Regions from separate parts of the Pelagerythrobacter marinus genome, predicted to be linked through region 3. Evidence: predicted binding sites of a transcription regulator. Region 3 holds the regulator's gene; each other region holds the start of a gene.
The links. The regulator LexA, encoded in region 3, represses DNA repair genes until DNA is damaged. The targets are predictions, from matches to a motif close to GTTCCNCNCTTGTTCT.
Positions count from the first base shown of each region.

Region 1 (10,508 bases), 260 kb from region 3:
GCGCTGCGGCGCGCCGTCGCCGCAGGCGAGGTGGACCTGGGCGAGGACGACCGGATCGAGGTGCGCCTGTCCTTCAGCGACGGCACCGAGTACGCGATCCCCGGCCACATCGATTTCCTGGCCTTCTCGGTCGACGAGGAGACCGGCACGGTCGAACTGCGGGCCGAGTTCGCCAACCCGTCGGGGCTGCTCCTGCCGGGCGAGTTCGTCCGCGCTCGGATCTTCGCCGGCCAGGTGAACGAAGGCATTGCCGTCCCGCAACGCGCGGTGACGCTGGGCGAGAACGGCAGCTCCGTCTTTGTCGTCGATCGCGAGGGCAACGCCGCGCTGCGACCCGTACAGCTCGGCGCGATGGTGGACGGGCTGTGGATCGTCGAGAGCGGGCTGCAGCCAGGCGACAAGGTGATCGTCAGCAACCTGCAGAAACTGCGCCCCGGCGCGCCGGTGACCGTCGCCAACGCGCCTTCCGCGAAGCCTGTCGCCCCCGCCGCGGCCGAGACCCCCGCTGCCGGTGCGCGCTGAGCCATGGCCCAGTTCTTCATCAATCGCCCGATCTTCGCCTGGGTCGTCGCCCTGGGGATCCTGCTGGCCGGCCTGATCGCGCTGCGCGCCCTGCCGGTCGAGCAATATCCTGACGTCGCCCCGCCCTCGCTGGCGATCAACGTCGTCTATCCCGGCGCCGACGCGGAGACGCTGGAAGACAACGTCACCCAGGTGATCGAACAGCAGCTCAACGGCGTCGAGGGCTTCCTCTACATGTCGTCGTCGAGCCAGTCGAACGGCACCGCGACGATCACCGTCACGTTCGAGGCCGGGACCGATATCGACATCGCCCAGACCGAGGTCCAGAACCGCCTGTCCACGGTCGAGGCGCGGCTGCCCGAGGAAGTCCGCCGCCAGGGCATCACCGTGCGCCAGGCCGACGATACCTTCCTGATGATCGTCGCGCTCACATCGCCCAGCGGCGCGCTCGACAGCACCGATCTGGGCAATATCGCCACCAACCAGGTGATCGACGAGCTGCGCCGCGTGCCCGGGGTCGGCGACGTCATGCTGTTCGGATCGGGCTATGCAATGCGCATCTGGCTCGATCCCGATGCGCTCGCGTCCTACAACCTCTCCCCCGGCGCAGTGCTGGCGGCGATCCGCGAACAGAACAGCCAGACCGCGGGCGGCGCGATCGGCGCGCAGCCGATCGTCGACGGGCAGCAGATCAATGCCACGATCTCGACCGAGGGCCGCTTCTCCACGCCCGAGGAGTTCGAGAACATCATCCTGCGGGCCAGTAGCGGCGCGGCCGTCGTCCGCCTGGGCGAAGTCGCCCGGGTCGAACTGGGCGCACAGACATATGCCAGCTCGACGGAACTCAACGGCAAGCCGATGGCCGGCATGGCGGTGCAGCTCGCCACCGGCGCCAATGCGCTGGAAGCTGCCAGGGGCGTGAAGGAACGCCTGGCGGAACTCGACGCCACCCTGCCCGGCGATGCCACCTGGTCGATCCCCTATGACACCACGCCGTTCGTCGAGGCATCGATCGAGGAAGTGGCCAAGACGCTGATAGAGGCGATGATCCTCGTCTTCCTCGTCATGTTCCTGTTCCTGCAGAACTGGCGCGCGACGTTGATCCCGACGCTCGTCGTGCCGATCGCCCTCGCCGGGGCCTGCCTCGGCCTGTGGCTGTTCGGTTTCTCGATCAACGTCCTTTCGCTGTTCGGCATGGTCCTGGCGATCGGCATCCTGGTCGACGACGCGATCGTCGTGATCGAGAACGTCGAGCGGATCATGCGCGAGGAAGGCCTGCCGCCGCTGGAGGCGACGCGCAAGGCGATGGGGCAGATAACCGGCGCGATCATCGGGATCACGCTGGTGCTCGTGGCGGTCTTCGTGCCGATGGCCTTCTTCCCCGGCTCGACCGGCGGGATCTACCGCCAGTTCTCGGTCACGCTGGCGATCGCGATCTTCTTCTCGGCCGTGCTGGCCCTGTCGCTGACCCCGGCGCTCTGCGCGACGTTCCTGAAGCCGATGGCGCACGGGCACGACGCGGAGCCGGACGAAGCCCCGGGCGAGCTGCCGCCCGGCTGGCGCGGGCATGCCGAACGCGGCCGCCGCGCGCTGGCGCGGTTCTTCGCCCGGTTCAATCGCTGGTTCGCCGAGATGACCGAGAAGTACGGGCGGGCCAACGATCGCATCCTGTCGCGTCCGATGCGTGCCTTCGCCGTCTTCCTCGCCCTCGGGGCGGTCACCGTGCTGCTGTTCATGCGGATGCCGGGCGCCTTCCTGCCGACCGAGGACCAGGGATTCCTGATCACCGCCGTCCAGGCACCGCCGGGCGCGACGCAGGAGCGCACCGACGAGGCGCTGGAGCCGATCACCGATTTCTGGCTCGGCCGGGACGAGGTCGAAAGCCATGTCGTCGTGCGCGGTTTCAGCTTCTTCGGCCAGGGGCAGAACAACGCGATCATGTTCTCCAGCTTCAAGCCCTGGGACGAGCGCACCGCGCCGGGAAGCAGTGCCGAGGCCATGCTGGGCGAGGCCATGGGCACTTTCGCGCAGATCGACGGGGCCATGGCCTTCGTGATCCAGCCCCCTTCCATCCAGTCGCTCGGCAACGCGAGCGGCTTCACCATGAAGCTGCAGGACCGCGGCGGGCTGGGGCGCGAGGCGCTGACCGCCGCGCGCGACCAGTTGCTGGGCATGGCTTCGCAAAACCCGGCGATCGCCAACCTGCGCCCCGAAGACCAGGGGCCCAGCCCCGAGCTGGAAGTGAACATCGACCGGGTGCAGGCGCGCGCGCTGGGTCTTTCGCTGGCAGAAGTGAACGCGGCCCTCTCGATTACGTTCGGTTCCGCCTATGCCAACGATTTCAACCGCGACGGGCGCGTGCTGCAAGTGCTCGTCCAGGCCGATGCGCCCCACCGCATGACGCCGGAAGACGTCCTTGCGCTGCGCATCCCGAACCAGCAGGGCGAGATGGTGCCTTTCAGCGCCTTTGCCGATGTCGAGTGGTCGGCCGGCCCGGCCAGCCTTTCGCGCTACAACGGCTACCCGGCCATGACCCTGTCCGGCATGGCTGCGCCGGGCCGGTCCTCCGGCGCCGCGCTGGAGGAGATGGAGCGCCTCGCCAGCCAGCTTCCCCAGGGCATCGGCTACGAATGGACCGGCATCTCGTTCGAGGAGAAGCAGGCCGGCGGCCAGATCGGGCTCCTGCTCGGCCTGTCGGTGGTGATCGTGTTCCTCGTGCTGGCCGCGCTTTACGAAAGCTGGGCCGTGCCGCTGGCGATCCTGCTGATCGTGCCGATGGGCGTTCTGGGCGCCGTGCTCTTCTCTATGGCGCGGGGGCTGTCGGCCGATATCTATTTCAACGTCGGCCTGATCACGATCATCGGTCTCGCGGCCAAGAACGCGATCCTGATCGCCGAGTTCGCGATCGAGGAGGAAGAACGCGGCATGCGCCGGATCGATGCGGTCAAGGCTGCGGCGCGGCTGCGCCTGCGCCCGATCATCATGACTTCGCTGGCCTTCACGATGGGCATGGTGCCGCTGGCGCTGGCCAGCGGTGCGGGCGCGGCGAGCCGGATCGCCGTGGGCACCGGCGTCATGGGGGGGATGATCGCCGCCACCGTCCTGGGGATCTTCCTGATCCCGATGCTTTACCTGCTGATCCGGCGGAACATCAGCCGCAAGCAGCCGGTAGCCGCGGGCCACCTGGACGACACGCCACCGCCGGGAACCGCCGAGGAGCCTGCCCGATGAAACGCCTCGCCGCCCTCGTGCTGGTGCCGGCCGCGCTGGCCGGCTGCACCAGCCTCGCCCCCGAGCACACCCGGCCGCAGGCGGCCGTCGCCCCTGCCTACGACGCGGGCCTGCGCCCCGACGGCGCGGTCGTGGCATCGCAGCTGTCCTATCGCGACTGGTTCGTCGATCCGCGGCTGAACGCGCTGATCGCCGCCGCGCTGGAGAACAATCGCGATCTCGTGGCGGCCACCGCGCGGATCGAACAGGCCCGCGCGCGCTACCGGATCGAGGATAGCCGCAAGCTGCCCGCCGTCGTCGCCGATGCCAGCGGCACCCGCGCGCGCCAGGCCGTCGCGACCGGCGACGGCGCACTGACCAGCGTGACCGACAACCGGTTCCAGGTCGGGGTCGGCGTCAGCGCGTTCGAACTCGATTTCTGGGGCCGCGTGGCCAGCCAGAGCGAGGCCGCCCGCGCCGAATACCTGGCCACGGTGGCGGCGCAGCGCGCCTTCTACCTCGCGCTGATTGCCGACACGGCCAGCACTTATTTCGAGATCGTCGAGACCGAGGAACAGGTGGCGCTGGCCGAAGCGACCGCCGAAACCCGCCGCGAATCGCTGCGCATCGCAAGGCTGAGGCTGGATTCGGGGGTCACCTCCGCCCTCCCCTACCGCCAGGCGGAAACGCTGCTGACCCAGGCCGAGCAGCAGCTGTCGGCCGAGCGGCTTGCGCTCGCCCGCCTGCGCAACCAGTTGCTGGTCCTGGTCGGCGGACGCGAACCGGCGGACCTGCCGCCGGCGCTACCGCTGGCGGAACAGGACAACGGCTGGCGCCTGGCGGCCGGGCTGCCGTCCGACCTCCTGCTCGCCCGGCCCGACATCGTCGCCGCCGAAGAACGCCTGCGCGCGGCGCGGGCCAATATCGGCGCGGCGCGCGCGGCGTTCTTCCCGACCATCTCGCTCACCGGCAGTGCGGGCCTTGCCTCCACCAGTCTCGACGGGCTGTTCGGCTCCGACGGGTTCGGGTGGAGTTTCGGGCCCTCGATCAGCCTGCCGATCTTCGACTGGGGCGCGCGCGAGGCGAACCTCGACCTGGCGCGCGCGCTGGAGGTGGAAGAAGTCGCGAACTACGATCGCGCGGTCCAGACGGCCTTTCGCGAAGTGGCCGATGCGCTCGCCGGGCGCCGGTACCTGGCCGAACAGGTCGAAACGCTGGAGCGGGCGCTTGCGGCGCAGGAGCGGATCGCGCGCATCGCGCGGCTGCGCTATCGCGAAGGGGTGGCCGACTACCTCGAGGTGCTCGACGCCGAACGCAACCTGTTCACCGCGCGCCAGCAATTGCTCGCCACTCGCCGCGCCGCGCTGCAGAACCGGGCGACCCTGTTCGTCGCGCTGGGCGGCGGGTTCGAGCAGGCGGACCGCTAGGCCGCGATCTCGCCCAGCCGGCGGCGCACGGCGGAAAGATCGCGGTCGAACAGGGCGGCCTGCTCCCGCGCGGCGGCGCCGTCGAGGCGCAGCAGGTACGAAGGGTGCGTGGTGATCCACAGCTCGCTCCCGTCGTCGAGGTCGATCGGTGCGCCGCGCGCCCGCGCGATGCTGACCGTGCGGCCCAGGATGGCGCGGGCGGCGCTGGCGCCGAGGGCGAGGACGAGGCGCGGCTTGACCACCTCCCGCTCGGCCTCCAGCCACCAGCGGCAGGTATCGATTTCCTTCGCCCCCGGTGTCTGGTGGATGCGGCGCTTGCCGCGCAGCGTGTGCTTGAAGTGCTTGACCGCGTTGGTGAGATAGGCCCGCTCGCGCGAAAGGCCGGCCGACGCCATGTGCCGATCGAGCAGCTGGCCGGCCGGCCCCACGAAGGGGCGCCCCGCGCGCTCTTCGCAATCGCCCGGCTGCTCGCCCACGATCATCAGCCTGGCCGCGCCGGGGCCTTCGCCGCGAACGGCGCGCCCGTCCTGGCAACCGATCGGACATGCCCGGCAACCCTCGATCGCGGCGCCGATGGCATCCAGGCTCCGCGGCCGCCCTTCGAAAGCCGGCCCGCCCGAAGCGATCATCTGCGCCTCGCGCGCCTGGGCCCCGGCGACCAGGTCGGGGATGATCGACGCTTCGGGCAGGTTCTTCCAGTACTTGCGCGGCATCTCGCTGGTCATGGCCCTGGTCTTCAGCCGGGCCGGATTGAAGATCGACGCGTAATAGGTCCGCCAGAGATCCTCCATCGCATCGCCCGAAGGCGCGTCGCCGCGCTGCGCGGGCGGCCCCTCCACCAGCGTCTCGCCGTCCCAGTGCAGCGATCCCCTGGGCGTGAGGATCGACCAGGCCATCCCGGCGAACCGTCGCTGGAAAAAGCCGGCATTGGCGCGCACGATGTGGTGATCGGGTTCGAACCAGGCGACGTACCTCTCGCCCTCTCCGGCCTCGCGCGGTGCAATTCGCCGGAACCGCACGAAGGCATGCATCTTGTGGCTGTCGCGCCGCACCGCCTTGTCCAGCTCCGCCAGTTGGCGGACGTCACTGTCGGCCTTGTCCTCCAGCAGGCGGTCGTGTTCCTGCATCCGCCAGAGCAGGCGATAGAGCAGTGCGAAGCGCGCGGGGTCCGAATGGAGCGCGGCATTGCCCGCCAGTTGCAGGAAACGGCGACTGGCGCGCACCTCGCGCACGGGCGCGGGTGGCGCCGGCGGCAGGGCCTGGGCAGCAAACAGGTCGCCCGGCGCGCCGGGCTCGATCCAGCTCACATCCTCGGGCGGAATAGCGCACTGGATCAGCAGGCGCGCCCTGTCCCGCCAGAACGCGAAATCGTCCGGCCGCGGCAGCGCGACGGCATAGCGGGCGCGGGCAGCGGCCGGTGTCGGCATCATGCCGCGAACAGTTCCAGCTGCTCGGCCCGCGGCGCGAGCAGCGATCGCAGGTCCGCCCGGTCGGTCAGCCGCGTGGGCCGCCAGTCGGCGGTGCAGATAAACGGGCGGACTTTGGCCAGCGACACGGTCAGCCGCGCGACATCCTCGAGCCGGAGCGTCCGGTGCCGGCGCGCGGCAACGATCCGGTCGACCGCCGTTACCCCCAGCCCCGGCACGCGATAGAGCAGTTCGCGCGGGGCACGATTGACGTCGAGCGGGAAAGTCTCCCGGAACTTGAGCGCCCAGGCCAGCTTGGGATCGATGTCCAGCGGCAGGTTGCCCTTGTCGTCGGTCGCCTCCGCCACCTCCGCTGCCCGGAAGCCGTAGAAGCGGATCAGCCAGTCGGACTGGTAGAGACGATGTTCGCGCACCAGCGGCGGTCGCTTGAGGGGGAGGACCGCGCTGGCATCGGGGATGGGACTGAACGCGGAGTAATAGACTCGCCGCAACCCGAACTGCGTGTAGAGCCCGCTCGCCCGGCGCACGATATCGGCATCGCTCGCCCGGTCGGCACCGACGATCATCTGCGTGGACTGGCCGGCCGGGGCGAACCGCGGCGCATGGCGGAACCGCCGGCGCGAATCCCTGGCCGCCGCGATGTCGGTGCTGGTGCGGTTCATCGCGCCTTCGATCTGCCGCGCGTCCTTGTCGGGGGCGAGCCGCGCAAGGCCGCGATCGGTCGGCAGTTCGACATTGATCGAGACGCGGTCAGCGAACAGGCCCGCCCGGTGCACGAGCTCGGCATCGGCCTCGGGAATGGTCTTGAGGTGGATGTAGCCCCTGAACTCGTGCTCCTCGCGCAGGATGCGCGCGCATTCGACCATCTGCTCCATCGTGTGGTTGGAGCTTTTCACGATGCCGGAAGAAAGGAACAGCCCCTCGATATAGTTGCGGCGATAGAAGCTGATCGTCAGGTCGGCCACTTCCTGCGGGGTGAAGCGCGCCCGGCGCGTGTTGCTGCTCTTGCGATTGACGCAGTAATGACAATCGAAAATGCAGTGATTGGTCAGCAGGATCTTGAGCAGGGAGATACACCGGCCGTCGGGGGCATAGGCATGGCAGATCCCCATCCCCTCGGTCGAACCGATCCCCTTCCCGCCCAGCGAATTGCGCCGGGCCGTTCCGGACGACGCGCACGAGGCGTCGTACTTGGCCGCATCGGCAAGGATGGCGAGCCGATCCATGATCGAGGAACTGGACATATGTTCTCCATATGTTCGCCCCGCGGAAGAGTCCAGTCCAATCGAACCGCTTGAAAACCAATGCTTCCTTGTCGCGCCCCACCCTCGCGGAAGGCTCGGCGATACGCCCGGGAAGTGGGAAATGGCGCGCCCGGCAGGACTCGAACCTGCTGCCTCAAGATTAGAAGTCTCGCGCTCTATCCAGATGAGCTACGGGCGCGCGCGGTGGAGCCATAGCGCGCTTTTCCAGTCGCGCAAATCGCGATAGGCACCCGGCATGGCCAACGTCGTGCAACGCATCGAAACCGGCAGGCAACCGCCGCCGGCCTTCCGTTATTACGACCTGGTCATGGCCGCGTTCGTCGCGATCCTGCTGCTTTCCAACATCATCGGCGCGGCGAAACCGTCGTATGTCACGCTGCCCGGGGGGACCGAGTGGTCGTTCGGCGCCGGGGTGCTCTTCTTCCCCATCAGCTACATCATCGGCGACATCCTGACCGAGGTCTATGGTTATGCCCGCGCGCGGCGTGTGATCTGGACGGGCTTTGCCGCGCTCGCTTTCATGGCCGTCATGGCCTGGGTGGTCGTCGCCCTGCCGCCGGCAGCGGGCTGGAACGGGCAGGAAGCCTACGAACTGGTGTTCGGCAATTCGTGGCGGATCGTCCTCGCCTCGATGGCGGCCTTCTGGGCCGGCGAGTTCGCCAACAGCTTCGTGCTCGCGCGGATGAAGGTGTGGACCCGCGGCAAGGCCCTGTGGGCGCGCACGATCGGCTCCACCGTGGTCGGCCAGGGGCTCGACAGCCTGATCTTCTATCCCCTCGCCTTCTGGGGCCTCGCGGGATGGCCGGTCGAACTGATCTGGCAGGTCGTCCTGTCGCAATGGCTGATCAAGACCGCGTGGGAAGCCTTGCTGACGCCGGTCACCTATCTCGCGATCGGTGCCCTCAAGCGCCGCGAGGGGGTCGACGTCTACGATACCGGGACCGATTTTTCGCCTTTCGCCCGCAGTCGCCGCGATCGCCGGCCCGGCGCAGCCTAGGCGATCGCCGGCCGCGCGGGACCGGGATGAAAAAGGGCCGGACCCGCAGGCCCGGCCCTCCCTCCCCCAAGCGAAAGACCGTGGTCAGAAACGCGCCCCCACCGCGATCCCGTAACGCCGCGGATCGAGCGTGAAGATATTGGTGAAATTGCCCGAAGAGGCATCGGTCACGTAGAGGCCCGTGGTCGAATTGCTGTCGAAGATGTTCTGCACGAACCCGCGCACGAACCATCCCTGGTCCGGCCCGTTGAGCTGGATCTGCGCGTTGGCCTGCACGAACGGTTCGATCCGGTTGACCGCGCCGTTGAAGACATTGCCATATTGCGTCCCCGTCATCGCGACGTCGAACCGGGGGACAAGCGACATGCCGTTGGCGAACTCGGCCGTGTACTGGACGCCGACCGAGGCCTTGAACTCGGGCGCCTGCGGCAGCTTGTTGCCGCGCAGGTTCACTTCCACGCCGGGGCTCAGCACCTCGAAGCCGGCCGGCGCATTGTCCTGCAGGACCGAGCAGATGCTGAACGCGCCGGTCGAGGCTATGCCGCTGTCCGACGGGAAAGGCGACGGGCCCTGAAGCCCCAGGCCGGTGTTGACCGCGGTGACGAACGCGGCCGCCGCGCCCGGCGCCGGGCCCGTGACCGCGCACAGCGAGGCGTTGGAAATGTCCTTGATGATGACCGCGTTCGGATCGCCGCCCCCCGGATCGCGCGGGTTGGAGAAGAACTGGTCGCCGGCCACCTTCGTATTGAGGTAGCTGAGGTTCATGTTGATCAGCCACTGCGGCGAGGGGCGCAGGATCGATTCGAACTCCAGCCCCCAGATGTCGGCGTCGATCGTGTCGTTGACCGAAGTGCGCGCGACGATGCGGCTGAGCTGCAGGTCCTTGTACTTGTAATAGAACGCCGTCAGATTCGCCTGCAGGGTGCCGTTGAGGAAGGTGTTCTTCGACCCGATCTCGAACGCATCGATCTGTTCCGGCTCGAAGCTCTCGCTCACGTCGAACACGGGCGACAGCGGCGGGTTGATCCCGCCCGACTTGTAGCCGCGCGAGTACGAGGCATAGAGCTTGTTGTCGGGCGAGATTTCGTAATCGAGCACCGCGCGTCCGGTGATCTCGTCGAAGGAGACCTCGCGCCTTTGCAACAGCTGGTTCCCGTCGGTGCCCGGATCGGCATCGAAACTGCCGACGTAAGGCGAATCGAACGGGTCCCCGTCGTTTGAGAACGGATTGAGGAAGCTCGCGAACGTGGTGCGCGCGACCACTTCCTTGCTGTCGTCGTTGTAGCGCAGCCCGGCGGTCAGGCTCAGGCGATCGGTTATGTCGTAATAGACCTCCCCGAAAATGCCGAAGCTCTTGAGTTTGAAGTACTGCGTGTTGTTCCGGTACATCGACGTCGCGAGGTAGGACGGCGGCAGCGCCGCGCCCATGGCCGAGAAGGTCCCGAGGATGCCCGTCGCATAGTCGAGGCCGAAGGCGTTGACGTAGTAGCTGTTCTCCGAAACCTCGGACTCGGCGTAGATCCCGCCGAGCAGGAAGTTGAACGGCCCGTCGAAATCGCTGCTGAGGATCGCCTCGGCAGACCAGGCCTTCTGGTCCTGGTTCGAACGGTCGTAGGACAGCGGGACGTCGCCGCAGATCGCGTTGCCCTCGAACGCGCCC
Region 1 is NZ_CP139719.1:670,440-680,947, reverse strand. Features, by position in the region: gene T8T98_RS03090 (efflux RND transporter periplasmic adaptor subunit) at 1-522, shown strand, start outside; gene T8T98_RS03085 (efflux RND transporter permease subunit) at 526-3,753, shown strand; gene T8T98_RS03080 (efflux transporter outer membrane subunit) at 3,750-5,159, shown strand; gene T8T98_RS03075 (UdgX family uracil-DNA binding protein) at 5,156-6,589, opposite strand; gene T8T98_RS03070 (putative DNA modification/repair radical SAM protein) at 6,586-7,830, opposite strand; tRNA gene T8T98_RS03065 (tRNA-Arg) at 7,953-8,029, opposite strand; gene T8T98_RS03060 (queuosine precursor transporter) at 8,087-8,848, shown strand; gene T8T98_RS03055 (TonB-dependent receptor) at 8,933-10,508, opposite strand, start outside.
Region 1: T8T98_RS03070 (putative DNA modification/repair radical SAM protein) is a predicted target of LexA. The motif match lies at 7,833-7,848, and genes of this name have one in related genera.

Region 2 (10,508 bases), 320 kb from region 3:
GCACAGGATCCCCTCGCCTTGCGCGAAGCGGACGATGTCGTGCACGGTCAGGAAATAGGGCGCGTAGCGGGCGGCCGCGATAATGCCCAGTTCCTCGTTCAGCAGGGCCGCCAGCCTTGCCGGCACCCCTTCGGGCCAGCGGGCGCGCGCCTCGGTCCAGACGAGTTCCTCGAGCCATTCCTGCGGGGTGAAACCGGGCGGCACCGGCTCGTGCGGATATTCATATCGCAACTGGTCGAGCGTGAAATCCACCCCGGCGACGAAGTCCTGCGTCGCCGCGAGCGCCTCGGGCGCGGCGGAAAAGAGGCGTGCCATTTCCTCCGCCGGCTTGAGATGCCGTTCAACGTTGACGGCAAGCCGGCGCCCGGCCGCCTGGACGGTCGTCTTCTCGCGGATCGCGGTCATCACGTCGTGCAGCGGCCGCACGTCCGGATCGGCATAGAGCGCATCGTTGAGCGCGATCAGGGGCACGCCGGTGCGGGCGGACTGTTCGCGCAGACCGGCCAGGCGGCGCGCGTCGCGGCCCCGGCGCAGCATGGTCGCGCCCAGCCAGACCCGCTGCGGGGCCGCGGCCGCCAGCCGCCCCAGCAAGGCGTCGCCCGCCGGGGGCAGGACGATGAGCTGCAGGTCTTCGAGGAAGGCGAACAGGTCCGTCTCGTACAACAGGCAGGCGCCTTTCGCGGCCCGCAGGTTGCCGGTGGTCAGCAGGCGCGTCAGCCGCCCCCAGCCGCGGCGCGAAACGGGATAGGCCACGATATCCGGCGTCTCGTCCGCGAAGACCAGGCGGGCCCCCACCAGCAGGCGGAAGGGGGGGAGCGCCACCCCTTCCTCCCCCGCCTTTTCGAACGCGTCGCGCAAGGCGACATGGGCGCGCACGACCCCGGCCACGGTGTTGCGATCGGCAATGCCGATACCCGCATGACCCAGTTCGAGGGCGCGGGCGACCATGTCCGAAGGCGGGCTGGCCCCGCGCAGGAAGGAAAAATTCGTCGCCGCCGCCAGCTCGACATAGGAAGGCCGCGGGCCGGTCATGCGAACAGGCCGTGCAGGTACCACTGCGGATGGTCGCTCTCGCTGGCGTAGAGACCGTGGCGGAACAGCCAGAATCGCTGCCCCATCTCGTCCTCCACCCGATAGTAATCGCGGGTCGGGCCGCGTCCTTCCGGGTGTTTCCACCACGGGTAGGCGATCCGTTCGGGCCCCTCGTGCCGCACCACGCGATGATGCTTTCCGCGCCAGACGAAGCGGCGCGGGGGACCATCGGGCACTTCGGCCACGACCCCCACCGGCCGGGGCGGATCGTAGAGGAACAGCGGCCGCAACGGCGGTTCGCCGGGTTCCGGCCGGGGCCAGGCGGCCGGACCGCTTTCGGGCGGCACGGGGCGGGCCGCATATTCGGGCAGGTGCTCGTCGCGCGGGTGGAAGCGGCGGATGCGGTCGGGGCCGAAGCGGACCGCCAGCCGGTCGAGCAAGGGGGCGAGGTCGGGCTGCGCCTCGCCCCCTTCTCCGCAGGCGAGGTCGCGCTGCTCGTTCTCCAGCCGCTCGGCCAGGGGCACGGCCATGCGCGCCATGTCGTAACCGAACCCCGGGTCGAGCGGGTCGGACAGCGATTCCAGGCGTTCGGAGAACAGCCGGCGGATCGCCGGCGGATCGCGCAGGGGGCGGCCGCAGGCCACCGTCAGGCGGGCGACGTGGCCATCGGTGCGGAACAGGGCGACGTCGAACCGGCGCCCCCCTTCCCCGCGCCGGGCAAGCACGCTTTCGAGGCGCTGCGCCAGCCCCTCGATCACGTCGAGCAGCGGCGCCACGCTCGCCAGCGGTTCGGCAAAGCGGCGTTCGGCACGGATCGCCCCTGCCGGCCGGTGGGGCGTGATCCGCCGGTCTTCCTCCCCCAGCAGGCGCGCCAGCCGCACGGGCAGTTCCCGGCCGAAGCGCGCGGCCAGCGGTGCGCGGGGCCGGGCCGCGAGCGCGCCGATCGTGCGCAGGCCTGCGCGGCGCAGCGCCAGGTCGGCTTCCGCGCCCAGGGCCAGCGCGGCGACGGGAAGATCCGCCAGTTCATCCATGCCGAAACGGGCGAGGGCCAGCGCGGCATCGGGTGTCGGGCCATGGGCCGCCCTGCCCCCCAGACCCATCCGGGCAAGATGCGCGAGGGCATCGCGCGCGATCGTTTCGCGCGTCCAGCCCTGGCCTTCGAAACAGCCCGTCAGGTCGAGCACGAGGGCATCTTCCCCGTCGGGGGCCACCATCGGGGTATAGCGTTCGCACGCCTCCACCGCCCGCATCAGCATGGCACCGTCGCCCGCGGGATCGTGGGGGAAGGCCGGCAGGTGCGGCACGAGGGCCCGCGCATCGGCCAAGGCCATGCCCGGGCGCAGCCCCTGGGCCGCCGCTTCCGCCGAAAGCGCGACGATGCGAAGCGCACCCCGGTGCTTGTCGATGATGGCGAAGGCCGTTTCAGGCGGCGCGACGCGCCCGGCGATCCTCCGTTCTGCCGGCAGGAACGGCAGGTGGATCGCCATATATCGGCGTTCGGAAGACAGCTTGTTCACGGTTCCATTCCAGTTGCACGTGGAGGCCTTCCGCCCCTCCGCGCTGGCGCAGCAGTTGCAGGTCGAAGACCGGGTGCCCCGGGGCATTGGCAGGCAGCGCGCGCGAGGGGGCGGCCGATACCTGCCAGCGGGTGTGCGCCGCGCTGGGCACGGGCCGGGCATCGCCCCGCACGATCAGCGCCATCGTTCCGCTGCGTTCCGCGGCCAGGGCCAGCCGGCGCGAGGCGGTAAGATCGAGCGCCCGGCAGCGTCCGCGCAGTTCCAGCACCACGGCCCCCGCCCCGCCATGCCGGAGGCTTTCCACCCCTGCCACCAGCAGGTCGGCCGGGTCTGCCAGTTCCAGCAGCAGGAGAGCGGCCGGATCGATTCCCAGTTCGGCCAGGCCGGGCGCATGGGGCCCGTCCTTTCGCCGGCCGCCGCGGGCCCGCAACCACATGAGCGAACGGCCCTGGCCGCAATTGCGCATGCCGGCCAGCAGGGCCAGCGCCATTGCCGGCCCCGGCGGGCTGCCGGACGGGGCATAGAATTCATGCAGGCCGTCGCGCCGCAGGCCGCCTTTCAGCCAGCGATCCACCTCTGGCACATCGAGCCCGATCACGCCGCGGCCTTTCGGCACGGGCGCGGACAGGGCCCTGGAGCCCAGGCACAGGATCGGCGAATCGGTCATATGTTCCCATTATGTTCCTATTCGCCGGATATGCAAGGCAGGGCGGGCCAGGACATATCCTCTTCTCTCACGGGGGCATCGGCAGGTAACTGTTCCGGAAACGGAGAGGAGCGCCAATTTTAAATTGCGCGATTATGAATCACTGATAGCTTCTCCAATGAAGAAATTGAGATCAATAACTAACTTGAGTTAGTCGGCCAGACTAACGCACACCCGCATTGTCTCAATTCTAGTAACGAATCCCGGCATAGAGGGAGTCGACAATGCCAGCAGAGCTTTACGACAAGTCATCCGGCGAGGTTCGGATAGTCGAACTGGACGCCATAAACCTGGATGGCCCTACTGTCGTAAAGCTACCGCTCGAGCGCGAGGATCTCGTCGGCGCCACGCGCGAGGGGAACGATCTCGTCCTGCGTCTCGCCAATGGCGAGGAAATCCGGATCGCCGACTTCTACGCCTTCGCCGAAGACGCCAGCGAGATCGTCCTGCAGGAGGCGGACGGATCGCTCTGGCTCGTCGAGCCGGACACGATCCTTGCCTATGAACCGCTCGGCCAGGTCGACGATCTTACCCAGCTGGCCGCCGGATCGACCGGAGGGGGCGGCGGGACCGGCGCCCTCCTGCCGATCACCGGCCTCCTCGGCGCCGCCGGCCTCGCCGCGGCAGCAGCCGGCGGCGGTGGCGGTGGCGGCGGCGACGACACCGATGCCGATGCTGACGCTGATGCAGACGCCGACGCCGACGCCGACGCTGACGCCGATGCAGATGCTGACGCAGACGCGGATGCTGACGCAGATGCGGACGCTGACGCCGATGCCGACGCGGTCGTGTCGACCTGGGTGCCCTCGGCGACGGCGAAGGCGTAGGTTTCGCTGAACGTCCCGACGGCCAGGACGTAGGAGGTGCTGTCGCTGTCGGTCGCACCCTGACGGCAGACAGCATCGCGACCGTGCTCAGCGACGTCGAGTTCACGCTTCAGCGCGAGCGGCCCGACGGTTCGTTCGAAGATGTCGCCAGCACTTCGGGCGGCGGGCTACTCGACCTGCTGACGCTCGACATCCTGGCCGACAACCAGGTGCGCGTCAGCGCCGACGACCTGGCGCCGGGCAACTACCGGGTGGTTTACGAAGGGGGCGGCCTGCTCTCGGCCGGCATCACCCTCACCCTCGATGCGGAGTTCCGCACGACCACGGCGGACGGCGACCCGGTGACCGGCAATGTCCTGGCCAACGATGTCATCGTCTCGGGCAGCGAGACGCTGGAGATCGACACCGGGGGCGGGACGTTCGTGACCGTCACCGACGGGCTCGTCGTCGCCGGAACTTATGGCACGCTGGTGATCAATGCCGACGGCAGTTACACCTATACGCCCAGCGACGATGCCAACGGCGTGGGCGAGACCGAGGTCTTCACCTACCGCCTCGTCAATGCCGACGGCAGCAGCGATAGCGCGACCCTGACGATCGAACTGGTCGCGGCCGATACGACCCCGCCCGATGCGCCCACTGCCGACGTCGACGATGCCACCGGCACCACGGTGACCGGCACGGCGGAGGCGGGCGCGACGATCACCGTCTACGCGCCCGATGGCATCACCGTCCTCGGCACGGGCACGGCCGATGCGGGCGGCAGCTACAGCGTCACCATCCCCGCCCAGACAAACGGCGAGGACCTGCTGGTCACGGCGACCGATGCAGCCGGCAACGAATCCACCCCGACGATGGCCGAGGCGCCCGACCTGACGCCGCCCGATGCGCCCACTGCTGACGTCGACGATGCCACCGGCACCACGGTGACCGGCACGGCAGAGGCGGGCGCGACGATCACCGTCTACGCGCCCGATGGCATCACCGTCCTCGGCACGGGCACGGCCGATGCGGGCGGCAGCTACAGCGTCACCATCCCCGCCCAGACCAACGGCGAGGATCTGCTGGTCACGGCGACCGATGCCGCCGGCAACGAATCGGGCACCACCCCGGTGCAAGCGCCCGACCTGACGCCGCCCGATGCGCCGACCGCCGACGTCGACGATGCCACCGGCACGACGGTGACCGGCACGGCGGAGGCGGGCGCGACGATCACCGTCCATGCACCCGACGGCATTACCGTCCTGGGCACGGGCACGGCCGATGCGGGCGGCAGCTACAGCGTCACCATTCCCGCCCAGACCGACGGCGAACTGCTCCAGGTCACGGCGACCGATGCCGCGGGCAACGTCTCCGCCGCGACCACGGCGACGGCGCCCGACCTGCTCGTCGCGGTGGACAACGAGGCAACCCTGTTCCTCGACGTCACGCCCGAAACGTCGGACCAGCCGCTGCAGAGCGCCACGGTGGGAGCCCTGCTCGATCTCGGCGTGGCAGGCGATACCGTCGATGTCTCCGTGCTGGGCGGGTCGAATTTCCTCACTTTCGCCGTCTCGGAGAATGCCACACGGCAGGTCAGCGTCGACGGCGAAGGCGCTGCGCTCCTGGATCTCAGCCTGTTCGGAGATTCGGACTTCGACCTCGTCGTCTACCGCGTGGAAGACGGCAGCAGCACGGGAACCCGGGTCTATACCGCCACGGACTGGCTCGTCGGGAGCGGGGGGATACTGGGCGCCAACTGGACCGCAGCCGAACTCGCCCTGCCCGAGTTCAGCGGCGGCGCGACATACTACGTCACGATCGGCAATGCCGGCGGCCTGCTCGATGCTTCGCTGCTCAACGACCTGTCAATCAGGTCCACTTCGGACCAGATCACCGAATACGAGCCGCCGGCCACGGTCAGCGGAACGGTCGCGGGCAACGTCATCCTCGACGCAGGGATCGGCGGCACCGACGTGGCCCCGGCCGGAACCGTCGTTTCGGAAGTCAACGGCACGGCGATTGCCGCCGGGGGCACCGCGATCGTGGGCACATACGGAACGCTGACGGTCAATCCCGACGGCAGCTATTCCTACGTGGCCGACACGAGCTTCACCGGCGCTTACGGCGATACCGACAGCTTCCTCTACACGCTCGTGTCCCCGGGCGGCGACACCGAGACCGCGACCCTGACCGTAACGCTCGACTTCGCGGGCCCACCGGACGGCGCGGCAGCGTTCGCGGCGTCGAGCGCGATGGAGCCGGATGTCGTGCCGCTGGGCGACTTCGGCCTGATGGACGCCGGGCTCGACGGTTCGGTCGGATCGCCGATGCCGGGATCGTTCGAGATCTCGAGCCAGCTCACGATGGAAGACAACGGCAGCCTGGCAACGATCCTCGATCGCTACTTGCTCGAGATCGGAGAGGAAGCGGCACCCCGCATCGCGGCCGGCGAGGATAACGGTAGCGCGACCGGCGGGGCCGACGCGGGGGCCGGCACGGGAGGGGCCGCCGATCCCCTGGGTTACCTCGACACCAGGCTCGACGACGACCTCGAGAACGGCGGATTTTCGGCAGTATAGGGAGCAGGCCTCTGACAGCGCGATCCAGGACACGGGTCCATCCCCGGCGGCGCCTTCGCCACAGATCGAGAGAGGGTGCGTGATCCGCGGAAGAACCTGGTCCACATCCGGATGGTTTTCGGCCGCCGCCCTGGCCTGCACGCTCGGGGTGTCCCCCGTTCTTGCAGCTTCTTCCCCGGACGAGCCCGGGGCTCTCACCATCGAAGCGGCCGCGCGAGAGGCCGTGGCCTGGCATCCCTCGGTCGAGGAGGCGGAGGCCGACCTTGCCGCCCGCGCCGAGGAGATCGACGTCGCCCGCGCCGGGTACCGGCCGAGCGTGGAAGCGGGCATAGGCAGCGGCTACGACAGTTTCGGCCCCAGCCGGTGGCGCCCGCGGGCCAACTTGTCGGTGACCCAGATGGTCCACGATTTCGGCAAGGTCCGCAGCGCCGTTTCCGCTGCGCGGGCCGGCACCCGGGCGGGCGAGGCGCGCCTGCTGATCGCCGTCGACGCCCTGGTGCGCGACACCGCCTACGCGGTGATCGAGCTGCAGCGCACGGCCGCCCTGCTCGCGATCGCGCTGGAGCAGCGCGAAAGCGTGCGCAGCATCAGCCGGCTGGTGCAATTGCGCTTCGAACGCGGCGCCGCGACCAAGGCAGACCTGCTGCAGGCCGACGCGCGGGTCCATTCCGCCCAGGCCACGATCGAACAGATCGAGGCGCAGCGCGAACGCTGGCAGACCACCCTCGCCCACCTGCTCGGCCGCGACCGCGCCCCGCCCGTCTCGCGCGGGTTTCCCCCCGCCCTCGCCCAGGCCTGCCGGCGCGGCGCCCCCGACTGGTCGGCGATTCCCGCGATCGACGAAGCGCGCGCCGAACGCGAAAGGGCCCGCGCCGAACTCGCCAGGGCGAAGGCCGAACGGATGCCCACGGTCTCGCTCGCGGTCGGGGGATCGACCGACATCCACGATCCCTTCGGCGATCGCGAGGATTACAATTTCGGGATCACCGTCTCGACCTCGCTCTACAACGGCGGGGCCAACCGGGCGCGGGCGCGCGGTGCCGCCCATGCCCTGGCCGCGGCGGACGCGGCCGAGGCGCGCGTGCGCAACGACGTCAGCCGCCTGCTGGACGAGGCGCGGCGCCAGGTCGCCAGCTTCGACCGGGTGATCGACACGCTCGTCTTCCGCGAGGCGTCGATGCGCGAGACGGGCAAGCTCTATCGCCTGCAATACCTGGAGATGGGCACCAAGACGCTGGTGGACCTGCTCAATGCCGAACAGGAACTGCACCAGGTGCGTTTCGACCTCGCGAATACCAGGCACGACCTGCGCCGCCTCCAGATCGATTGCCTGGTCACCTCGGGCGCGGCGCGCGAGGCCTTCGGCCTCGACCTCGCCGGCCGGCAGGAGACGATCGGATGACCGGCGCGCGCGATCCCGACGGGGCCTTCGACGCCCAGGCCTGGATCGATGCCATGCGCCAGGTCGCGCACCAGTATCGTCTGCAGGTCTCGGCCGAAACCGCCCGGCTGTCGGATCGCTGGCAGAAGGAGGAGGGGCGCGAACGCCGCATCCGCACGATCGCGCGCCATGCCGGTCTGCAGGTGAGCTTCGCCCGGCCCGGCGCGCAGGCGCTCTCGAGCTGGCGGCTGCCCGTCATCGCCGAACTGGCCGACGGCACGCTGGCCGTGGTGACGGCGATCGATGCCGAGGGGGTGGCGAGCCTGGCGATGACCGGCGAACGCGGGTTGCAACAGCGCATGGCCCGCGACGAACTGGTCGCCGCCAGCACCGTGTTCGTCGTCCCCCGGCCCGCCAGCGCCGTGCCCGATGCGCGGGTGGACACTTATATCCGGCCTTACGAGGAACACTGGCTTCGCCGCATCCTGCTGCGCGACCGGCGGATGTACGGCAGCGTCGTCGTCGCCTCGCTGGTCACCAATTCGCTCGCGCTGGCCGGGGTCCTGTTCTCGATGCAAGTTTACGACCGGGTCGTGCCGGCCGAATCCTTCCCCACGCTCTACGTCCTGTTCGCCGGGGTGATCGGGGCGATCGCCTTCGGCTTCGCGCTGACGCGCCTTCGCACGACGATCATCGACGTGCTGGGCCGCCGGGCGGACCTGCGCATATCGGACCGGGTCTTCGGCCATGCCCTGCGCGTGCGCAATGCCGACCGGCCGGCCTCGACCGGCACGTTCATCGCCCAGCTGCGCGACCTCGAGCAAGTGCGCGAACTGCTGACTTCGACCACGGTCGCCGCGATTGCCGACATCCCGTTCTTCCTCCTGTTCCTGGCCGTGTTCTGGTTCATCGCCGGGCCGCTCGCTCTCGTGCCGCTGTGCGCGATGGCGCTGCTGATCGTGCCCGGCTGGCTCGCCCAGCGGAAGCTGAGGGCCCATGCGACCGAGGCGATGCGCGAATCCTCGCTGCGCAACGCCCTGCTGGTCGAGGCCGTGCAGCGGAGCGAGGATATCAAGACGCTCCAGGCCGAAGAGCCTCTCCAGCGCCGGTGGAACGAATACAACGCCGTCGCCAGCGAAGCCCAGCTGAAGGTCCGCAGCCTGACGGGCGGCCTCACCGCCTGGGCGCAGAACATTCAGAACGCGGTCTATGCCACGATCGTGTTCTTCGGCGCGCCGATGGTGATCGCCGGGGACATGACCACCGGCGCGCTGGTCGGCGCCTCGATCCTGGGTTCGCGGATGATGGGGCCGATCGGCCAGGTCACCCAGGTTCTCAACCGCCTGCAGCAGGCACGCATCGGCATCCAGGGGGTGGACCAGATCATGGCCCTGCCGGTCGATGCGCCCGATGCCGAACAGCGCCTGCAGGCGCCCGCCATCCGCGGCGAGTTCGCCCTGCGCGCGGCCAAGTTCGCCTATGGCGAGGATACCGGGCCGCCCGCGCTGACCGTGCCCGAACTGGATATCGGCGCGGGCGAGAAAGTGGCCCTGCTGGGGCGCAACGGGGCCGGCAAGTCCACCCTGCTCCAGGCCCTGTCCGGCCTCCTGCCCCCCGTTTCGGGGGAGGTGCTGGTCGATGGCCTCGCCCTTCACCAGGTCGATCCGGCCGACGTGCGCCGCGATATCGGCCTGCTGGGCCAGAACAGCCGCCTGTTTCACGGCACCTTGCGCGACAACCTGACGCTGGGCGCGCCCGACGCCAGCGACGCGGAGATCGCGGCCGCGCTCGACATGGTGGGGGCCGGCGATTTCGTCCGGCGCACCCAGGCGGGCCTCGATTACGTGGTTCAGGAAGGCGGCGCGGGCCTGTCGGGCGGGCAGACCCAGGCCCTGCTGCTCGCGCGCCTGTTGCTGCGCGAACCCTCGGTCGTCCTGCTCGACGAACCGACCGCGGCGATGGACGAGGCGGCGGAACGACACTTCATCGAACGCTTCGGCCGCTGGAGCCGCAACCGCACGGTCGTGATCGCGACGCACCGGATGCGCGCGCTCGAGCTGGTGGACCGGATCGTCGTGCTGCACAACGGGCTGGTCACGCTGGACCAGCCGAAACAGGCCGCGCTTGCCCGGATGATCGGCCCGGGCGGGGCGAAGGGGAAAGCGGCATGAGCGCGCTTGCGGCCACCGACGACGACTGGCTCTTCGGCGAAGCGGGCGATCCGCGCCTGCAGCTGTCGAACCGGCTGGTCTGGACGCTGTGCAGCCTGTTCGCCGCGATCGTCGCCTGGGCGTGGTTCGCGACGCTGGACGAAGTGGCGACCGGCAGCGGGCGCGTCGTCCCGACGATGCGCGAACAGGTGATCGAATCGCTGGAAGGCGGCATCCTCGCCCGCCTGCACGTGAAGCAGGACGATATCGTCGAGGCCGGCCAGGTCCTGGCCCAGCTCGACCCCACGCAGGCCAGTTCCACTTTCGAGGAGAG
Region 2 is NZ_CP139719.1:613,621-624,128, reverse strand. Features, by position in the region: gene T8T98_RS02850 (error-prone DNA polymerase) at 1-1,032, opposite strand, end outside; gene T8T98_RS02845 (Y-family DNA polymerase) at 1,029-2,549, opposite strand; gene T8T98_RS02840 (ImuA family protein) at 2,455-3,216, opposite strand; gene T8T98_RS02835 (BapA/Bap/LapF family prefix-like domain-containing protein) at 3,480-4,082, shown strand; gene T8T98_RS02830 (Ig-like domain-containing protein) at 4,166-6,643, shown strand; gene T8T98_RS02825 (TolC family protein) at 6,867-8,045, shown strand; gene T8T98_RS02820 (type I secretion system permease/ATPase) at 8,042-10,195, shown strand; gene T8T98_RS02815 (HlyD family type I secretion periplasmic adaptor subunit) at 10,192-10,508, shown strand, end outside.
Region 2: T8T98_RS02840 (ImuA family protein) is a predicted target of LexA. The motif match lies at 3,219-3,234, and genes of this name have one in related genera.

Region 3 (10,508 bases):
TGCGCCTTCTCGGTCATGGCGAGGGGCCGGGTCTTGAACAGGAAGGCCGCCCCTTCGGCCAGTTCGTCGAGGTCGCGCGCGCGCGTCTTGAGCACCGGCATGGCCTGCGTCAGCAGGGCCTCGTCGGTCGGCAGGTCGATCCGCCCCGCGACCAGCCGCGCCAGGCGCGCGTCGTCGGCCGCGCGGATGTAATGGCCGTTGAGGTTCTGCAGCTTCTTGAGATCGAAGCGCGACGGGCTCTTGCCCACGCCGTCGAGGTCGAACAGCGCGATCGCCTCGTCCCGGTCGATCTCTTCCCGGTCGCCGTGGCCCCAGCCCAGGCGCAGGAGATAGTTGAACAGCGCCTCCGGCAGGATGCCGAACTCGTCACGATAGGTTTCCGCCCCCAGCGCGCCGTGGCGCTTCGACAGCTTGGCCCCGTCGCTGCCGTGGATCAGCGGGATATGGGCATATGCCGGCTCCGCCCAGCCCATCGCGCGGTAGATCGGGAGCTGGCGGAAGGCGTTGTTGAGGTGATCGTCGCCGCGGATGACATGGGTGACGCCCATGTCATGGTCGTCCACCACGACCGCGAGCATGTAGGTCGGGCTGCCGTCGGCGCGCAGCAGGACGTAATCGTCCAGTTCGGCATTGCGCACGGTCACGCGGCCCTGGACCCGGTCCTCGATCGCCGTTTCCCCTTCCTGCGGGGTCTTCAGGCGGACCACGTAGGGCGCGCCGGTCGGCGCATCGGCCGGGTCGCGGTCGCGCCAGCGCCCGTCGTAACGCAGCGGCTGCTTCGCCGCGCGCTGGGCGGCGCGCATCTCCTCCAGCTCCTCCGGCGTGGCATAGCACTTGTAGGCATGGCCGCCCGCGAGCAGCTGTTCGGCGACTTCGACATGGCGCGCGCCGCGTTCGGACTGGAACACGACGTCCTCGTCCCAGTCGAGCCCCAGCCAGGCCAGCCCGTCGAGGATCGCGTCGATCGCCTCGGGCGTGGACCGCTTGCGATCGGTATCCTCGATCCGCAGCAGCGCCTTGCCCCCGTGGTGGCGGGCATAGAGCCAGTTGAACAGGGCCGTGCGGGCCCCGCCGATGTGCAGGAACCCGGTCGGCGAGGGGGCAAAGCGGGTAACGACCTGTCCGCTATTGCTTGCCATATCCGAGCTGTTCCTTTCCTATGATGGGCATGGCGACGGGGGTGCCCGAAGTTCCGCTGGGGGGCGGGCCCGAGCGGCCCGATGTTGCGGTGCAGCGCAATTGGCGCAGCGCAGCCCGTTTGTCCAGTGCCCCGGGCAAGCTCGCCGCGCGGGCAGAGGCCTTTCTGGCCGCTGCCGGGGTGGACCGCGGGCCATGGCTCGCGGTGGCCTTCGCGGCCGGGATCGGCGCCTGGTTCGTGCTCGATGGGCCAGCGGAGTGGCTCGCGGCGATGGCGGCCGCGGCCATGGCGGCGCTGGGGGCCGCCGCGGCCTGGCGCGGCCGCGAGGACAGAGCGGGGCTGCGGCTTGCCGTCACCTCGCTTTCGATCATGGTCCTCGCCGGGCTCGTCGTGGTCTGGGTACGTTCCGCCACGGTCGGTGCGGAGCCGATCGAGCGGCCGCGGGTCGAGCGGATCGAGGCGCGCGTGCTCGACCGGATCGAGCAGTCGGCCGAAGGGCGCCTGCGTCTCGTGCTCGCCTATCGCGAGGGCGATACCGGGCAGGCGCGCAAGGTGCGGGTGAACGTGCCGCTGGCCCGCGACGCGCCGGGGCTGGGCGAAGGGGCGGTGGTGCGGCTGCGCGCGCGGCTGATGCCGCCGGCCCCGCCGATGCTGCCGGGGGGATACGACTTCGCCCGCGCGGCCTGGTTCCAGGGCCTTGCCGCGACCGGGTCGCTGATCGGGGAGGTGGACGTCGTCGCGCCGGCCGAGGCGGGCGGCTCGCTGGCGGCGCTGCAGCGCCGTCTCGCCGCGCACGTGCGTGCCAGCCTGCCCGGATCGCCTGGGACGATCGCGGCAGCTTTCGCCAGCGGGGACCGCGGAGCGATCGCCCAGGCCGACGAAGCGGCGATGCGCGATGCCGGGCTGACCCACCTGCTGGCGATCAGCGGGCTCCACGTCAGCGCGGTGATCGCGGCGGCCTACGTGCTCGCGATCAGGCTCCTCGCGCTCTGGCCCTGGCTCGCGCTGCGGGTTCGTCTGCCGATCGTCGCCGCGGCGCTCGCGGCCGGGGCGGGCGTGGCCTATACCCTGCTGACCGGGGCGCAGGTCCCGACCGTGCGCAGCTGCATCGGCGCGCTGCTGGTGCTGGTCGCGCTGGCGCTGGGGCGCGAGCCGCTCTCGCTCAGGATGGTGGCCGTGGCCGCGATCTGCGTCCTCCTGCTCTGGCCCGAGGCGCTGGTCGGGCCGAGCTTCCAGATGAGCTTCGCCGCCGTCCTCGCGATCGTTGCCCTGCACACCAGCGCGCCGGTAAAGGCCTTCCTCGCCCCGCGCGAGGAGGGGTGGATCGCCTGGTTCGCCCGCCGCGCGGCCATGCTGCTGGCGACCGGCCTGGTGATCGAGATCGCGCTGATGCCGATCGTGCTGTTCCATTTCCATCGCGCCGGGGTCTACGGCGCGCTGGCGAACATGGTGGCGATCCCGCTCGTCACTTTCGCCTCGATGCCGCTGATCGCGCTCGCCCTCGCGCTCGACGTCGTGGGCGCCGGTGCGCCGGCCTGGTGGATGGCGGGCAAATCGCTCGACCTCCTGCTTGCCATCGCGCATTTCACCGCCGAGCGCCCCGGGGCGGTCAAGCTGGCGCCGCAGATGGGGGCGGGCACGATGGCGCTGTTCGTCGGCGGGGGGCTGTGGCTGGCGCTGTGGCGGGGCCGGGCGCGGCTGTTCGGGCTGGTCCCGGCGATCATGGCGACTGTCCTCCTGCTGGCGGCGACCCCGCCGCCCGATGTCCTCGTTTCGGCCGACGGGCGGCATGTCGGGATCGTCGGGGAAGGCGAGCGTCTGCTGGTCCTGCGCGACAGCCGCAGCGCCTATGCGCGCGACAACCTGCTCGAACTCGCCGGTATCGAGGGGGCGCCGGTCCCGCTCGCGCAGTGGCCGGGCGCGCGGTGCAGCCGCGACTTCTGCGTCCTCACCATCAGGCGCGACGGTCGCCGCTGGACGCTGCTGATGGCGCGCAGCGCGGTGCTGGTGGAAGAAGGCGCGCTGGCCCGGGCTTGCGCGCAGGCCGACGTGGTCGTGGCCGATCGCTTCCTCCCGCGCAGTTGCCGCCCGCGCTGGCTCAAGGCAGACCGCCGCCTCTTGCGGCAGACCGGCGGGCTGGCGCTCCACCTCGACCGGCCCCGCGTCGTCACGGTCGCGCAGGGCCAGGGGCAGCACGGCTGGTGGCGGGGCTTCGGCGACTGATCGCCGGCAAGATAGCTGTCCTCCGGCCAGGGCCGGCAAGAGAGCTGTCCTCCGGCCAGGGCCGGTGCGGAGGGATGCCCCGGCGACCCGCCCGGGCGATCAGTGATAGCGGCGCAGGAGGCCCGAGAGCTTGCCCTGGACCTGGACTTCGTCCGGCCGGTAGACCTGCGGATCGTAGGCGCCGTTGGCCGGATCGAGCCGGACCATGCCGTTTTCGCGCCGCAGGTACTTCAGCGTCGCTTCCTCGTTCCGCACCAGGGCGACCACGATTTCCCCGTCGCGCGCGACATCGGTGCGGCGCACGAGCGCGAAATCGCCGTCGAAGATCCCCGCCTCGATCATCGAATCGCCCGAAACCTCCAGCGCGTAGTGTTCGCCCGGGCCGAGCAGGGCGGCGGGGACGGGCAGGCTGTTCTGTCCTTCGAGCGCCTCGATCGGCGCGCCCGCGGCGATCCGGCCGTGGAGCGGAATCTCGATCACGTCGTTCGCCGGCTCGGGCACGGCCTTTTCCGCGCGGGCGGCGGCGGCCCCTTGCAGGTCAACGACATTGTCGGCCGCGGCCCCGCCGGCCTTCGCGCCGCGCGCGGCAGGGGTCGAATCCTCCGGCTGACGCAGAACCTCCAGCGCGCGGGCGCGGTTGGGCAGGCGACGGATGAAGCCGCGTTCCTCGAGCGCGGAAATCAGGCGGTGAACGCCCGACTTGCTCTTGAGATCGAGCGCTTCCTTCATTTCCTCGAACGAAGGCGAGATCCCGGTTTCCTCCAGCCTTTGCTGGATGAAACGGATCAGCTCGTGCTGCTTTGCCGTCAGCATGGCGAAATCTCCCTGGTCGCCTGACACGATCGTGCGCGGTTGCGAACGAATGCGGAACAATTAGGCAACCCGGCTTGGCAAGTCAAGCAATTGCGCCGTTTTCGAGGCGATAGACCGGAACATCCGTTCCCGCTTTCGTCGCGGCGCAGTGCGGCGGGCGCCAGATCAGCGCATCGGCGCGGGCGAGCTGGGCGAGCAGGCTGCTGTCGCGCTGGCGGATCGGGTCGGCCCGGCCTTCGCGCAGCACGGCGCGCGTGAACTCCCCCCGCGCGCCGCCAGGCGGCAGGTCCGCCCCCGCGGGCACGGGCACCGCCCGCGGCAGGGGATCGGGCGCGCCGAGCATGGCGCGCAGCGCCGGCAGGGCGAACAGGAACCCGGTCACGAAGGCGGAGACCGGGTTGCCCGGCAGGCCGAGGACGAGGGTGTCTTCGCGCCGGGCGACGAGCAGCGGCTTGCCCGGCCGGATCGCCACGCGCCAGAAGGCGATCCGCGCGCCCCAGGTTTCGAGCGCCGGGCGCACGAGGTCGTGGTCGCCGACCGAGGCGCCCCCGCTGGTCAGGACGAGGTCGCAGTCCGCGCAGGCGGCAAGCGCCGCGCCGAGCGCGCCGGCATCGTCGGCGACCGGCCCGATCCGGCGCACGGTGCAGGGCAGGCCGGCCGCCATCGCCGCGAGCATCGCGCCGTTGCTCGCCGGAACCGAGCCGTCGACCAGCTCGTCACCGCAGTCGAGGATCGCCACGCGCGGCGCGCGGTGGACCGCGACCCGCGCGATCCCGGCCGACAGCGCGAGCGCGACCTGCCGCGCACCTAGCCGGCTGCCGGCGGGCAGCAGCGTGTCGCCCCGCTCGAAGTCGATCCCGCGCCGGCGCACGTTCGCGCCGGCTTCGGGCAGTCCGGCGGCCAGCGAGAGGCGGTCGCCGTCGCGCAGCGCCTCTTCCTGCACCAGAACCCGGTCGGCGCCTGCCGGCATGGCGGCGCCGGTGGAGATCCGCACCGCCTGCCCGGCCGACAGCGTGCCGCCGAACGGCGCGCCGCAGCGGCTTTCGCCGACCAGGGCCCAGGGCCCCGGGCCCGACAGGGCATAGCCGTCCATCGCCGAGAGGTCCGTCGCCGGGCGCGTGGCCGCGGCCGTCAGCGGCGCGGCGAGATGGCGGCCGAGCGCATCGGCGACCGGCAGCGTTTCCGCCGGCAGCGGCCGGACGCTTTCGAGCAGGCTGGCCCAGGCCTCTTCCAGCGGTATTGGCGACGGGGCCGGGCCGCTCATCCCCGCGCCCGGTCGTCGTAGCGCCAGTCGCCGGACTTGCCGCCGGTCTTCTCGATCAGGCGCACGTGTTCGATCGTCATGTCCTTCTGCACCGCCTTGGCCATGTCGTAGATTGTGAGGAGTGCGGTGCAAGCCGCTGTCAACACTTCCATTTCCACGCCGGTTCGCCCGGTCAGCGAGGCCCGGGCGGTGACGTCCAGCCCATCGTCGCGGAACGCGAAGTCGATCGTCACCGCGTCGAGCGCGAGCGGGTGGCACAGCGGGATCAGGTCGCCGGTCTTCTTCGCCGCCATGATCCCGGCGATGCGCGCGGCGGCGAGCACGTCGCCTTTCGGCAGGTCGCCGTCGCGGATCGCGGCGAGCGTTTCCGGGCGCATGGCGATTCGTCCGCGCGCCGTGGCCGAGCGCGCGGTTTCGGCCTTGCCGCCGACATCGACCATGCGGGCCGCGCCACTTGCATCGAGATGGGTCAGCCCGGCCATAGGGGCCCCCGCTTTCCTGTTGGACATGGACCGCGTGTTACACTGTCCTGGAGTAAAAAAGGGGCCGCTGCATCGGCCCCCGCAGCCGCCCCGCCGATGGCGCGCGCGAAGCGGCCGGCGCCGGGGGCGCGGCGGGGCGCGCGGCATGCGACGCGCGGGGGCGAGGAGGGGGCGGGCAGGGCCATCGGCCGCAGGTCTTGCCAGATGCGGCCGGTGTAGGAAAGTTCAGCCTTCGAGCAGGCTGCGCGTCGCGCGTTCGACGTCGTCCTGGCGCATCAGGCTCTCGCCGACCAGGAAGGCGCGCACCCCGGCTGCGGCCAGCCGCCGGCAATCGGCGTGGGTGGCGATCCCGCTTTCCCCCACCAGCAGCGCCCCTTCGGGCGCCCGCGGGGCGAGCCGCTCGGTCGTGGCGAGATCGGTTTCGAAGGTCCGCAGGTCGCGGTTGTTGACCCCGATCAGGCGCGAGCGCAGCCGCGCGGCGCGCTCCATCTCCGCCTCGTCGTGGACTTCGACCAGCACGTCCATCCCGCGTTCGAGCGCGGCCGCCTCGATCTCCGCCATGGCGCCATCGTCCAGCGCGGCGACGATCACCAGGATCGCGTCGGCGCCGATCGCGCGCGCTTCGGCCACTTGCCAGGGATCGACCATGAAATCCTTGCGCAGTACCGGCAGGTCGCAGGCGGCGCGCGCGTCCACCAGGTAATCCTCGTGCCCCTGGAAATGGGGGGCGTCGGTCAGGACCGAAAGGCAGGCCGCGCCCCCGGCCTGGTAGGCCAGGGCATGTTCGGCCGGGCGAAAATCGGGCCGGATCAATCCCTTGGACGGCGATGCTTTCTTGATTTCCGCGACCAGGGCGAAGCCGCGATGCGCCTTTTCGGCCAGGGCGCGGGCGAACCCGCGCGGGGGCGTGCCCGCGGCGGCGGCGCGGTCGAGATCGTCGAACGTGGCGCGCGCCCGGCGGGCGGTCACTTCCTCGCGCTTGACGGCGCAGATCTGGTCGAGCTTGTTCATCGGGTGTGCCTATGGCCTGCCCGCGCGCGCCTGTCGACGGGCAGTTCGTTTTCAACTGAGCTGAAGCGGCACCGGCCCGCACCCCCACCCGGCCACCCAACGACAGGGTATTCTATGGGTGGTCGGGTGGGGGTGCGGGCCGGTGCCGCCCCAAAGAGTTCACGCTAGAGCGAATAGCCGCCGTCGGTCACTAGCACGGCGCCGGTGGTGGAAGCGGCCGCGTCGGACAGGAGGAAGCCGACCTGGCCGGCGATTTCCTCCGCCGCGGCATAGCGGCCGAGCGGGGTCGCCATTTCGGCCATCGCCTTCAGCGCCGCCGCGCGGTCGCCGCCGTGTTCGCGCACGAGATCCTGGAAGAAGGGGGCCTGGTCCCAGATCGGGGTATCGACTCCGCCCGGTGCCACCGCATTGACGCGCAGCCCCTGCGGCGCGCCTTCTTTCGCCGCGACTTTGGCCAGCTGGATCAGCGCCGCTTTCGATGCGCCATAGGCGGCGGTGCCCGGTTCGGCCTTCACCCCGCTGATGGAGGCGGTCACGACCACGCTGCCCGCGCCGGGGATGGCCCGCATCGCCGCGCGCAGGGCGAGGAACGCCCCGTCGAGGTTGACCGCCATGACCCGCCGCCACTCGGCGAAATCGCATTCCGCGATCGGCGCGCCCGAGGCGATCCCGGCGTTGACGACCGCGTGATCGAGCGGGCCCATTCCGTCCAGCCCGTCCCACAGCGCGGGATCGGCGACGTCGCCGACCACGCGCCGGCAGTCGCATGACAGCGCCAGCCGGTCGAGCGCCGCGCGGTCGCGATCGACGAGCACGAGGCGCGCGATCCCCTGCGCGTCGAGCCAGCGGCAGGTCGCCGCGCCAATGCCCGATGCGGCCCCGGTGACGAGGGCGGCCCGGCCGGAAAAGTCGAACGATGCGGTCATGCCGGACGGCTTAGGCGGCCCGGCAGCCGGGCGCCATGCCTTTTCGGGGGCCCGTGCCTTGCGGGAAAGATGCCCTATGGGGCGTGTTCGGGTGCCCGGCGGCGCGCCGTCAGGCGGCGTTGTCGATGCCGAGATCGCTGAGCTTGCGATAGAGGGTCGAGCGGCCGATCCCGAGCCGCCGGGCGACTTCGGTCATGCGGCCGCGATAGTGGCCGATGGCGAGGCGGATCACGTCGGCCTCGATATCCTCCAGCGCGCGCAAGTTGCCGTCGTCGGTATAGAGCATGACGCCGGCCCCCTCGTTGACCGCGGCGGGCGGATCGTCGGGTTCGCCGACCATTTCCACCAGCTGCGGGAAATTCTCTGTCGTCAGCGTTTCGCCGTCGCAATAGACGGCGGCGCGGAACAGCACCGATTGCAGCTGGCGCACGTTGCCCGGCCAGTCGAACGCGGCCAGCAATTGCAGCGCGGCGTCGGAAATCGCGTGGTGGCGCAGGCCCGGCTGTTCGCCGATGCGGGCGAGGAAATGCCGGGTCAGCGCGGGAATGTCGCCCTGCCGTTCGCGCAGCGGGGGCAGGACGATCGTGGTCGCCGAAACCGCTTCCAGCAGGCGTTGTTCGAAATGGCCGGTCGCGACCAGGTCGGCCAGCGGCAGGTTGCTGGCGCTGATCAGGCGCACGTCGACGCGGAAGCCGTGGCGCGCGCCGATCGGGCGGACGATGCCCTGTTCGAGGCACTCGGCCAGCTTGCCCTGGATCGCCGGGTCGAGCCGGTCGATCTCGTCCAGCACCAGCGTGCCCCCGTCGCAATGCTGCAATGCGCCCACCTGGCGCTCGAACGCGCCGGGAAAGGCATTCTGTTCGTGGCCGAACAGGATCGATTCGATCGAACTGGCCGGGACCCCGCCGATGTTGATCGAGCGGATCGGAGCCTTGGCCCGCGGGCTGGCCGCGTGCATCGCGCGGATCAGCATTTCCTTGCCGGTGCCGCTTTCCCCCTCGATCAGCACGTGGCCGTGCCCGCGCGCCGCCTTGGCCGCGCGGGCGAGCGCGGTGCGGAACGATGGCGCGGTGCCGATCATCGCGTCGAAATCGAGCGAGGTCGGCATCTTCTCGGTCAGCGGCTGCAGCTCGTCGCGCGGGGCCTCGTGCCTGGTCGCGCTGCGCAGGGCCTGCATCAGGCGGTCGGGCGCGACCGGCTTGACCAGGTAGTCGGTGGCGCCCGCGCGCATGGCCTCGACCGCCAGCAGCGGGCTGGAACTGGTCGTCAGCATCAGCACGGGCAGGGCGGGGCGGCGGCTCTTCAGCTCCTCGATCAGGCTGCAGGCATCGTCGCCCGGCACCCACTGGTCGAGGATGATCGCGGCCAGCTGCATGCCCTGGCGGGTGCCGAGCGTGGCGATCGCGGTTTCCGAATCGTTCACCACCAGCGTGCGCCACCCTTCGCGCGCGGCGAGCGCGGTGATGAGCCGGCTCTGGGCCGGTTCGTCGTCGATCAGCATCAAGAGGCGCGATTCGCTTTCGGCCATTGGTCCCCAAACCGTCCCGTTGCGGTACAGGTCTTCGCTCTAGGGCGCGGGGGTAAAGGTCCGATTAAGGCTGTTGTGCCGCGTGCCAACGAATGCGCCGCACTTGAAGCCGGGCGCGGCGCGCGATAGACCGCTGCCCGACAGTTCTATCCAGGGGAAACGACATCAATGGCTTCGGGTAACGACATGAAGGCAGCCAACGAGACGTATGGCGGCTTCATCAGCCTTCTCAAGTGGTCGGTGCCGATCGTCGCGGCCATCGTGCTGCTGATCGTCCTCCTGATCGCCAGCTGACCGCCGCCGGCGCCTTGCGGATCGCGGTCCTGAAAGAGCGGGCCCCGGGGGAAACCCGGGTCGCCGCCACGCCCGAAACGGTCAAGAAGTTCCTGGCGCTCGGCGCCGGCGTCGCGGTGGAGGAAGGCGCGGGCGCTGCCGCGTCGATCACCGATGCCGCCTATCGCGAAGCCGGGGCCGACGTCGTGCCCGGCCCGCAGGCGGTGGAGGGGGCGGACATCGTCCTCGGCATCCAGGCGCCCGACGTCATGGCGCTGGCCGGCGCCCGGCCGGGGGCCATGGTCGCCGCGCTGTTCGATCCCTTCGCCCGGGGCGACCGGGTCCAGGCCTATGCCGATGCCGGGTTCGAGGCGCTGTCGATGGAATTCATGCCGCGCATCACGCGCGCGCAGAGCATGGACGTGCTTTCCAGCCAGTCGAACCTTGCCGGCTACAAGGCGGTGCTGGCGGCGGCGAACGTCTATGGCCGCGCCTTCCCGATGATGATGACCGCCGCCGGCACGGTGCAGGCGGCCAAGGTCTTCGTGATGGGCGTGGGCGTCGCCGGGCTGCAGGCGATCGCCACCGCCAAGCGCCTGGGCGCGCAGGTTTCGGCGACCGATGTCCGGTCGGCGACGAAAGAGCAGATCCTCTCGCTCGGCGCCAAGCCGATCTTCGTCGAGAACGTCGCCGGGATCGAGGGCGAGGGATCGGGCGGCTACGCGACCGAGATGAGCGAGGAATACAAGGCCGCGCAGGCCGAGCTGGTTTCGGGCCATATCGCCAAGCAGGATATCGTCATCACGACCGCGCTGATCCCGGGCCGGCCCGCGCCGCGGCTGATCTCGGA
Region 3 is NZ_CP139719.1:933,072-943,579, forward strand. Features, by position in the region: gene gltX (glutamate--tRNA ligase) at 1-1,139, opposite strand, end outside; gene T8T98_RS04390 (ComEC/Rec2 family competence protein) at 1,169-3,361, shown strand; gene lexA (transcriptional repressor LexA) at 3,461-4,174, opposite strand; gene T8T98_RS04400 (molybdopterin molybdotransferase MoeA) at 4,257-5,438, opposite strand; gene moaC (cyclic pyranopterin monophosphate synthase MoaC) at 5,435-5,920, opposite strand; gene trpC (indole-3-glycerol phosphate synthase TrpC) at 6,146-6,931, opposite strand; gene T8T98_RS04415 (SDR family NAD(P)-dependent oxidoreductase) at 7,096-7,857, opposite strand; gene T8T98_RS04420 (sigma-54-dependent transcriptional regulator) at 7,967-9,385, opposite strand; gene T8T98_RS04425 (aa3-type cytochrome c oxidase subunit IV) at 9,554-9,679, shown strand; gene T8T98_RS04430 (NAD(P) transhydrogenase subunit alpha) at 9,694-10,508, shown strand, end outside.